DNA from 2 places in the Streptomyces sp. NBC_00250 genome. Region 1 is predicted to be linked to the other one. Evidence: riboswitches for the same ligand, from Rfam matches in the RefSeq annotation. Region 1 holds a riboswitch; the other holds the start of a gene.
The links. Region 1 has a riboswitch for cobalamin ahead of cobN (cobaltochelatase subunit CobN). Riboswitches for the same ligand answer to the same signal wherever they lie in the genome.
Positions count from the first base shown of each region.

Region 2: another riboswitch for cobalamin. It lies ahead of OG259_RS37165 (energy-coupling factor ABC transporter permease); the one in region 1 lies ahead of cobN (cobaltochelatase subunit CobN).

Region 1 covers NZ_CP108088.1:4,870,285-4,873,916, forward strand. Annotated here, with positions in the region: gene OG259_RS22060 (cobalamin biosynthesis protein CobG) at 1-1,138, opposite strand, end outside; cobalamin riboswitch at 1,320-1,471, shown strand; gene cobN (cobaltochelatase subunit CobN) at 1,544-3,632, shown strand, end outside.
Region 2 covers NZ_CP108088.1:8,226,613-8,230,244, reverse strand. Annotated here, with positions in the region: gene dhaK (dihydroxyacetone kinase subunit DhaK) at 1-419, shown strand, start outside; gene dhaL (dihydroxyacetone kinase subunit DhaL) at 446-1,093, shown strand; gene OG259_RS37170 (PTS-dependent dihydroxyacetone kinase phosphotransferase subunit DhaM) at 1,090-1,509, shown strand; cobalamin riboswitch at 1,548-1,782, shown strand; gene OG259_RS37165 (energy-coupling factor ABC transporter permease) at 1,812-2,510, shown strand; gene OG259_RS37160 (energy-coupling factor ABC transporter substrate-binding protein) at 2,507-2,950, shown strand; gene cbiQ (cobalt ECF transporter T component CbiQ) at 2,957-3,632, shown strand, end outside.

The DNA.
Region 1 (3,632 bases):
CGGTCCAGTCGCCGTGCGGATGTCCGCAGCGGCGCTCACAGCCGGAGAAGTGCACGGGGAGGCCGGGGCCGTGCCCGTGCCCGCGGCCGGGTGCGGGGCCCGGGGCCGCGTCCGCGCGGACGTCGGCGAGGGACTTGGCGCAGCCGGGCCGCCCGGTGCAGGCGGTGACACCGGCCCAGGGGGAGTCGGGGCGGGTGATCAGGCCGTGTGCGTCGAGGGCGGGCAGCCGGTCGGCGCCGGCCCCGACCACGACGACGCCGCGCCAGGGCGTGAGCCGCACCTCTTCGGCGGGCAGCAGCGCCCGGAGCTGGGCGGCGGTGAGACGGCCGAGGGGCGCGAGCACGGAGAGGGCGGTGGGGCCCAGGACGCCGGGGGAAGGGGGTGAGCCGTGGGGGAGTACGGGTGCGTGGACGGGCTCCGCCGTCACCCCCGACTCCGCCATGTCCACCTCGTACCCCTCCGGGAGTTCCCGGACCCGCCAGGCCCCGGTTCCGGCCTTCCGCGCCGTGGCGAGGAACCCGCCCGCCACCGCCAGGGCCGCGGCGGGCGCGTCGGAGCCGGAGAGCCGGACGGCTCGACCGCCGACGTGCAGTTCCGCCGCTCCGGACGTCACTGCGACCAAGGTCACATCCCCGCCGAGCCCGGCCACGTCACCGCGTCCGTCGTCGAGGACGAAGAGGAATCGGCCGGAAAGCGCCGCCGCCCAGGGCGCGGCGCACAGCAGCGCGTCCAGCTCGCGGGCCCACAACTGCACGTCGGAGGTGCCGAGTCCGTCGAGCCCGGCGGCCGGGGAGGCGACGATGTTGCGGACGCGCTCGTGCGTGGGGGAGGGCAGCAGGCCCGCCTCGGCGAGGAGCGCCGCCAGCTCGGCCCCGCAGTCCTCGGAGAGGCCGCGCAGCTCGGCGTTGCCACGCGAGGTGATGCTGAGCCGTCCGTCGCCCAGAGTCTCCGCCGCGTCCGCCAGGAGCTCGACCTGACGGGACGTCAGGCGGCCTCCGGGCAGGCGGAGTCGGGCGAGGCGGCCGTCGTCGGCGGAGTGCAGGCGCAGCGCCCCGGGGCACGCGTCGCCACGGTCCCGTATGCGAGGTTCGCCCGGGTCGGGCGTCGGGGGCGGGGTGGGCGGCATGGCGGCGAGCATACCGACGGGCCACCGGGCGGCCACCGGGCGCGATCCGGCCGACGCGGCAGCCGACGCGGCGGCGGAGGCCGGTCGGTCCGGGGCCGGCAGCGGGCCCGGCGCACGATCCCGCCCGCCGTGTGATCCGCAGTGTGATCCGGCCGACTCCGTCACCCGGCCCGGCCCGTCGACCGCACGATCTACTATGCAGACGGCATGGGGTCCCAGGACCCCGGGGAGGAAGCCCGGTGAGAATCCGGCGCGGTCCCGCCACTGTGAGCCGACCCGGGCTGTGCGTCTGCGCGCTCCCGGGACGGTGAGTCAGGAACTCCCTTCCCCAAGCTCTCGGCTTGCTCGAGCAAGGGGAGGCCCAACCCATACGACCACCCGGGGCGCGGACAACCCCGAGGAAGGCCTGCGCTCGCCATGCTTCTGCTGCTGTCGCACTCCGACACCGACCTGCTCAGCGCCCGCGCGGCCGGCGGCCCGGTGGAGTACCGCTTCGCCAACCCCGCCCGCCTGCCCCTCGCCGAACTGACCGGCCTGCTGGCCGAGGCCGAGCTGGTCGTCGTACGGCTCCTCGGCGGCCTCCGCTCCTGGGAGGAGGGCCTCGACGCGGTTCGCGCCGCCGGAAAGCCGGTGGTGGTCCTCAGCGGCGAACAGGCCCCCGACGCGCAGCTGATGGAGGCGTCCACCGTCCCCGTCGGCGTCGCCACCGAGGCGCACGCCTACCTCGCGCACGGCGGCCCCGCGAACCTGGAGCAGCTGGCCCGCTTCCTCTCCGACACTGTCCTGCTCACCGGTCACGGCTTCGAGTCCCCGGCGGCCGCCCCCACCTGGGGCCCGCTGGAGCGCACCCCCCGGACGACCGACGGCCCGACGATCGCGGTGCTCTACTACCGCGCCCACCACATGAGCGGGAACACCGCCTTCGTCGACTCGCTGTGCCGGGCGATCGAGGACGCCGGCGCCCAGGCACTCCCGCTGTACGTGGCGTCCCTGCGCGCCCCCGAGCCGGAGCTGCTCGACCGCCTCCGCACCGCCGACGCGATCGTCACCACCGTCCTCGCGGCGGGCGGCACCAAGCCCGCCGAGGCACAGGCCGGCGGCGACGAGGAGGCCTGGGACGCGGGCGCGCTCGCCGCGCTCGACGTGCCGATCCTGCAGGCTCTCTGCCTGACCGGCTCGCGCGCCGCCTGGGAGGAGAACGACGAGGGTCTCTCCCCGCTGGACGCCGCCAGCCAGGTCGCCGTGCCCGAGTTCGACGGCCGGCTCATCACCGTCCCGTTCTCCTTCAAGGAGATCGACGAGGACGGTCTGCCCGCGTACGTCGCCGACGCCGAACGCGCGGCCCGCGTCGCCGGGATCGCCGTCCGGCACGCCCGGCTCCGGCACATCCCGAACGCCGAGAAGAAGCTGGCGCTCGTCCTCTCCGCGTACCCGACGAAGCACTCCCGCATCGGCAACGCCGTCGGCCTGGACACCCCCGCCTCCGCCGTCTCGCTCCTGCGCCGACTGATCGCCGAGGGGTACGACTTCGGCCCCGAGGCCGACCTTCCCGGCCTCGTCTCCGGCGACGGCGACGAGCTGATCTACGCCCTCATCGAGGCCGGCGGCCACGACCAGGACTGGCTGACCGAGGAGCAGCTCGCCAAGAACCCGGTCCGCATCCCGGCCGCCGACTACAAGCGCTGGTACGCGACGCTCCCCGAGGAGCTGCGCACCCACGTCGAGGAGCACTGGGGCCCGGCGCCCGGCGAGATGTTCCTGGACCGGTCGCGCAACCCGGAGGGCGACATCGTCCTCGCGGCCCTGCGCCGCGGGAACCTGCTGATCCTCATCCAGCCGCCGCGCGGCTTCGGCGAGAACCCGATCGCGATCTACCACGACCCCGATCTCCCGCCGTCCCACCACTACCTGGCCGCCTACCGCTGGATCGCCGCCCGCGCCGAGGACGGCGGCTTCGGCGCCGACGCCATGGTCCACCTGGGCAAGCACGGCAACCTGGAGTGGCTGCCCGGCAAGAACGCCGGTCTGTCCGCCGCCTGCGGCCCCGACGCGGCCCTCGGCGACATCCCGCTGATCTACCCGTTCCTGGTCAACGACCCGGGCGAGGGCACCCAGGCCAAGCGCCGCGTGCACGCCACGCTCGTAGACCACCTGGTGCCGCCGATGGCCCGCGCCGACTCGTACGGCGACATCGCGCGCCTGGAGCAGCTGCTCGACGAGTACGCGCAGATCTCCTCCATGGACCCGGCGAAGCTGCCCGCGATCCGCGCCCAGATCTGGACGCTCATCCAGGCCGCCAAGCTCGACCACGACCTGGGCCTGGAGCAGCGTCCCGAGGACGACGGCTTCGACGACTTCCTGCTGCACGTCGACGGCTGGCTGTGCGAGGTCAAGGACGCCCAGATCCGCGACGGTCTGCACGTCCTCGGCGGAGCCCCGGAGGGTGAGGCCCGGGTCAACCTGGTCCTCTCCATCCTGCGCGCCCGCCAGATCTGGGGCGGCACGC
Region 2 (3,632 bases), 3.4 Mb from region 1:
GCGCGTGCACCACCCCCGCCAAGGGCAGCCCCACCTTCGACCTCCCGGAGGGCGAACTGGAGCTGGGCATCGGCATCCACGGCGAACCGGGGCGCGAGCGCCGGCCGATGATGACCTCCCGGGAGATCGCGGACTTCGCCGTCGACGCCGTCGTCGAGGACCTCCGCCCGTCGGGCCCTGTCATCGCCCTGGTGAACGGGATGGGCGCCACCCCGCTCCTGGAGCTGTACGGCTTCAACGCGGAGGTGCAACGCGTCCTCGGCGAGCGGGGTGTGCCCGTGGCCCGGACCCTCGTCGGCAACTATGTGACCTCACTCGACATGGCCGGCTGCTCGGTGACCCTGTGCGAGGTGGACGAGGAGCTCCTTCGCCTCTGGGACGCGCCCGTGCAGACGCCCGCGCTGCGCTGGGGCCGGTGAGACGAGGGATGGGAGAGGACAGCGACATGACGGAGACCTCCACCGTGGACTTCGGCGCGGACTTCCTGGTGCGGTGGCTGGCCGCGGTGGCCGAGGCCGTCGACCGGGAGGCGGACCGGCTCACCGAGCTGGACTCGGCGATCGGCGACGCCGACCACGGCACCAACCTCAGGCGCGGGTTCGCCGCCGTGACCGAGACCCTGGCCAAGGAGCCGCCCGCGACGCCGGGCGCGGTGCTCGTCACCGCCGGCCGGCAGCTGATCTCCACCGTGGGCGGCGCGTCGGGGCCGCTGTACGGCACGCTGCTGCGCCGTACCGGCAAGACGCTGGGCGACGAGGAGCGCATCACCCGGCTCCAGTTGGCGGAGGCCCTGGGCTCGGGTGTGGCCGCCGTGTCCCAGCTGGGCGGCGCGCAGGTGGGCGACAAGACGATGCTGGACGCGCTCGTTCCGGCCGTGGAGGGCCTGCGGGGCTCGTTCGGCGCGGCCCGTGCCGCCGCCGAGGAGGGCGCCCTCGCGACCGTACCCCTGCGGGCTCGCAAGGGCAGGGCCAGCTATCTGGGCGAGCGGTCGGTGGGGCACCAGGATCCGGGGGCCACGTCCTCGGCGCTGCTGTTCGCCGCCCTGGAAGAGACCGCGGGGGCGGGGACCGCGCGTACCGAGGGGGCGTCATGAGTGGCGGGACCGGCGCGGGTTCCGTCGGCATCGTGCTCGTCTCGCACAGCGCCGCCGTCGCCGCGGCGGTGGCCGAGCTGGCCCGTGGGCTCGCCGGCGGCGGTGACCTGGCGCCGGTCCTCCCGGCCGGCGGGACGCCGGACGGTGGGCTGGGGACGAGCTCCGAGCTGATCGCGGAGGCGGCGAAGGGCGTCGACCGGGGCGTCGGAGTGGCGATCCTGGTCGATCTGGGGAGCGCGGTGCTCACCGTGAAGGCGCTCCTCGCCGAGGGCGACGAACTGCCCGAGGGCGCGCGCCTGGTGGACGCGCCGTTCGTCGAGGGCGCGGTCGCCGCGCTGGTCACGGCGAGCGCGGGCGGGGACCTCGACGCGGTGGCGGCGGCGGCCTCGGAGGCGTACGCCTATCGCAAGGAGTGACTGCGCGCAGTGAGCGAGGGGCCGCACCGGGTGGCGACCGTGTTGTGATGTACCTGGTCAACGCACTAATGTCGCAGGGCCTTGGTGTACGGGAAACCGGTGCAGTACCGGTGCGGCCCTCGCCACTGTGATCGGGAGGTCCGGCTCCACCCCTGCGGGAAACACCCGCGGGGAAGCCACTGGACCACGACGGGGAATCGTCGTGGTGTGGGAAGGCGGAGTCGGACCGGCATGACCGTCAGCCAGGAGACCGGCCAGGGTGCGTTGTCCATCCACGAGGTGCTGGAGAGGGTCTCCCAACCATGCATATAGCCGAGGGGTATCTGCCCCCTGTGCACGCCGCCGCCTGGGGCGTCGCGTCCGCGCCGTTCGTCGTCCACGGGGTTCGCGCGCTGACCCGCGAGGTGCGGTCGAATCCCGAGTCCACCCTGTTGCTCGGCGCCTCGGGCGCCTTCACTTTCGTTCTGTCGGCACTCAAGTTGCCTTCTGTCACCGGTAGTTGCTCACACCCGACCGGTACGGGTCTGGGCGCGATCCTCTTCCGGCCGCCGATCATGGCGGTCCTGGGGACGATCACCCTGCTCTTCCAGGCCCTGCTGCTCGCCCACGGCGGACTGACCACGCTCGGCGCGAACGCCTTCTCGATGGCGATCGTCGGGCCCTGGGCGGGGTACGGGACGTACGTACTGCTCCGCCGGTTCGGTACGCCCCTGATGGTGGCCGTCTTCTTCGGTGCGTTCGTCGCCGACCTGTCCACGTACTGCGTGACCAGCGTCCAGCTGGCGCTCGCCTTCCCCGACCCGGGCAGCGGGATACCCGGCGCCCTGGCCAAGTTCGGCGGGATCTTCGCCGTGACCCAGATTCCGCTGGCGGTGAGCGAGGGCCTGCTCACGGTGCTCGTGATGCGGCTGCTCACGCAGTCGAGCAAGGGCGACCTGATCCGGCTCGGCGTCCTCGCCGGGCGCAGGACGGACCGACGCGAGGAGGCGGCCGCGCGATGAGCCGGAACGCGAAGATCAACGCCCTGCTGCTGCTCGTCGTCGCGGCGCTGGCGGTCCTGCCGCTCGTGCTGGGGCTCGGGGACCACAAGGAGGAGCCCTTCACCGGGGCGGACGCGGAGGCGGAGACGGCGATCACGGAGCTCCAGCCGGACTACGAACCGTGGTTCAGTCCGCTGTACGAACCGCCGTCCGGAGAGATCGAGTCGGCGCTGTTCGCCCTGCAGGCGGCCCTCGGTGCCGGTGTCCTGGCGTACTACTTCGGTCTGCGGCGCGGCCGTCGGCAGGGGGCGGCCCAGGCGGAGGCTGCCGGGACGGCCGGCACGACACGGGCGGATGACGCTGCTCAGGCGGCCGACGCCGCTGTGACCAAGGCGCCGGAGAACGGCAACGGCCCGGGTTCCGTGTCGGGTGCCGTGTCCGCCGGCGGACAGGACGCGTAGCCGCCGATGTTGCCGATCGACGCGGCGGCGCACAGCAGTCGCTGGCGCCGCCGTCATCCCGCCGAGAAGGCGCTTCTCGGCTTCGGTCTGACGTTGTGCGCGGTGGGTCTGCCGCCGTGGCCGGGTGCTGTTCTCGTGGCGACGGCCACGCTCACGGTGCTGCTCGGGCCGGCCGGTGTGCCGGGCCGGGCGCTGTGGCGGGCGTTCCGGATCCCTCTCGGGTTCTGTGTCACGGGCGCGATTCCGCTGCTCTTCGAGGTGGGCGGCCCCCGGGGGCTCGTGGCCCTCGCGCCGGGCGGTCCGGTGCAGGCGGGCGAGCTGCTCCTGCGGACCGCTTCCGCGTCGCTCGGGGTGCTGTTGTTCGCGTTCACGACGCCGGTGTCGGACGTCCTGCCCCGGCTCGTACGGGCCGGGGTGCCGGCGCCGGTGGTGGACGTGGCGCTCGTGATGTACCGGATCATCTTCCTGCTGCTCGACTCGATGTCCAAGATCCGGCAGGCGCAGGCGGCCCGCCTCGGGCACACCACGCGGGCGGCGACCTGGCGTTCCCTCGCGGGCCTCGGCGCGACCACGTTCGTACGGGCCTTCGACCGGGCACAGCGCCTGCAGTCGGGGCTCGCGGGACGCGGGTACGACGGGACGCTGCGGGTCCTGGTGCCCGCGTGCGCGATCTCCCGCCGCT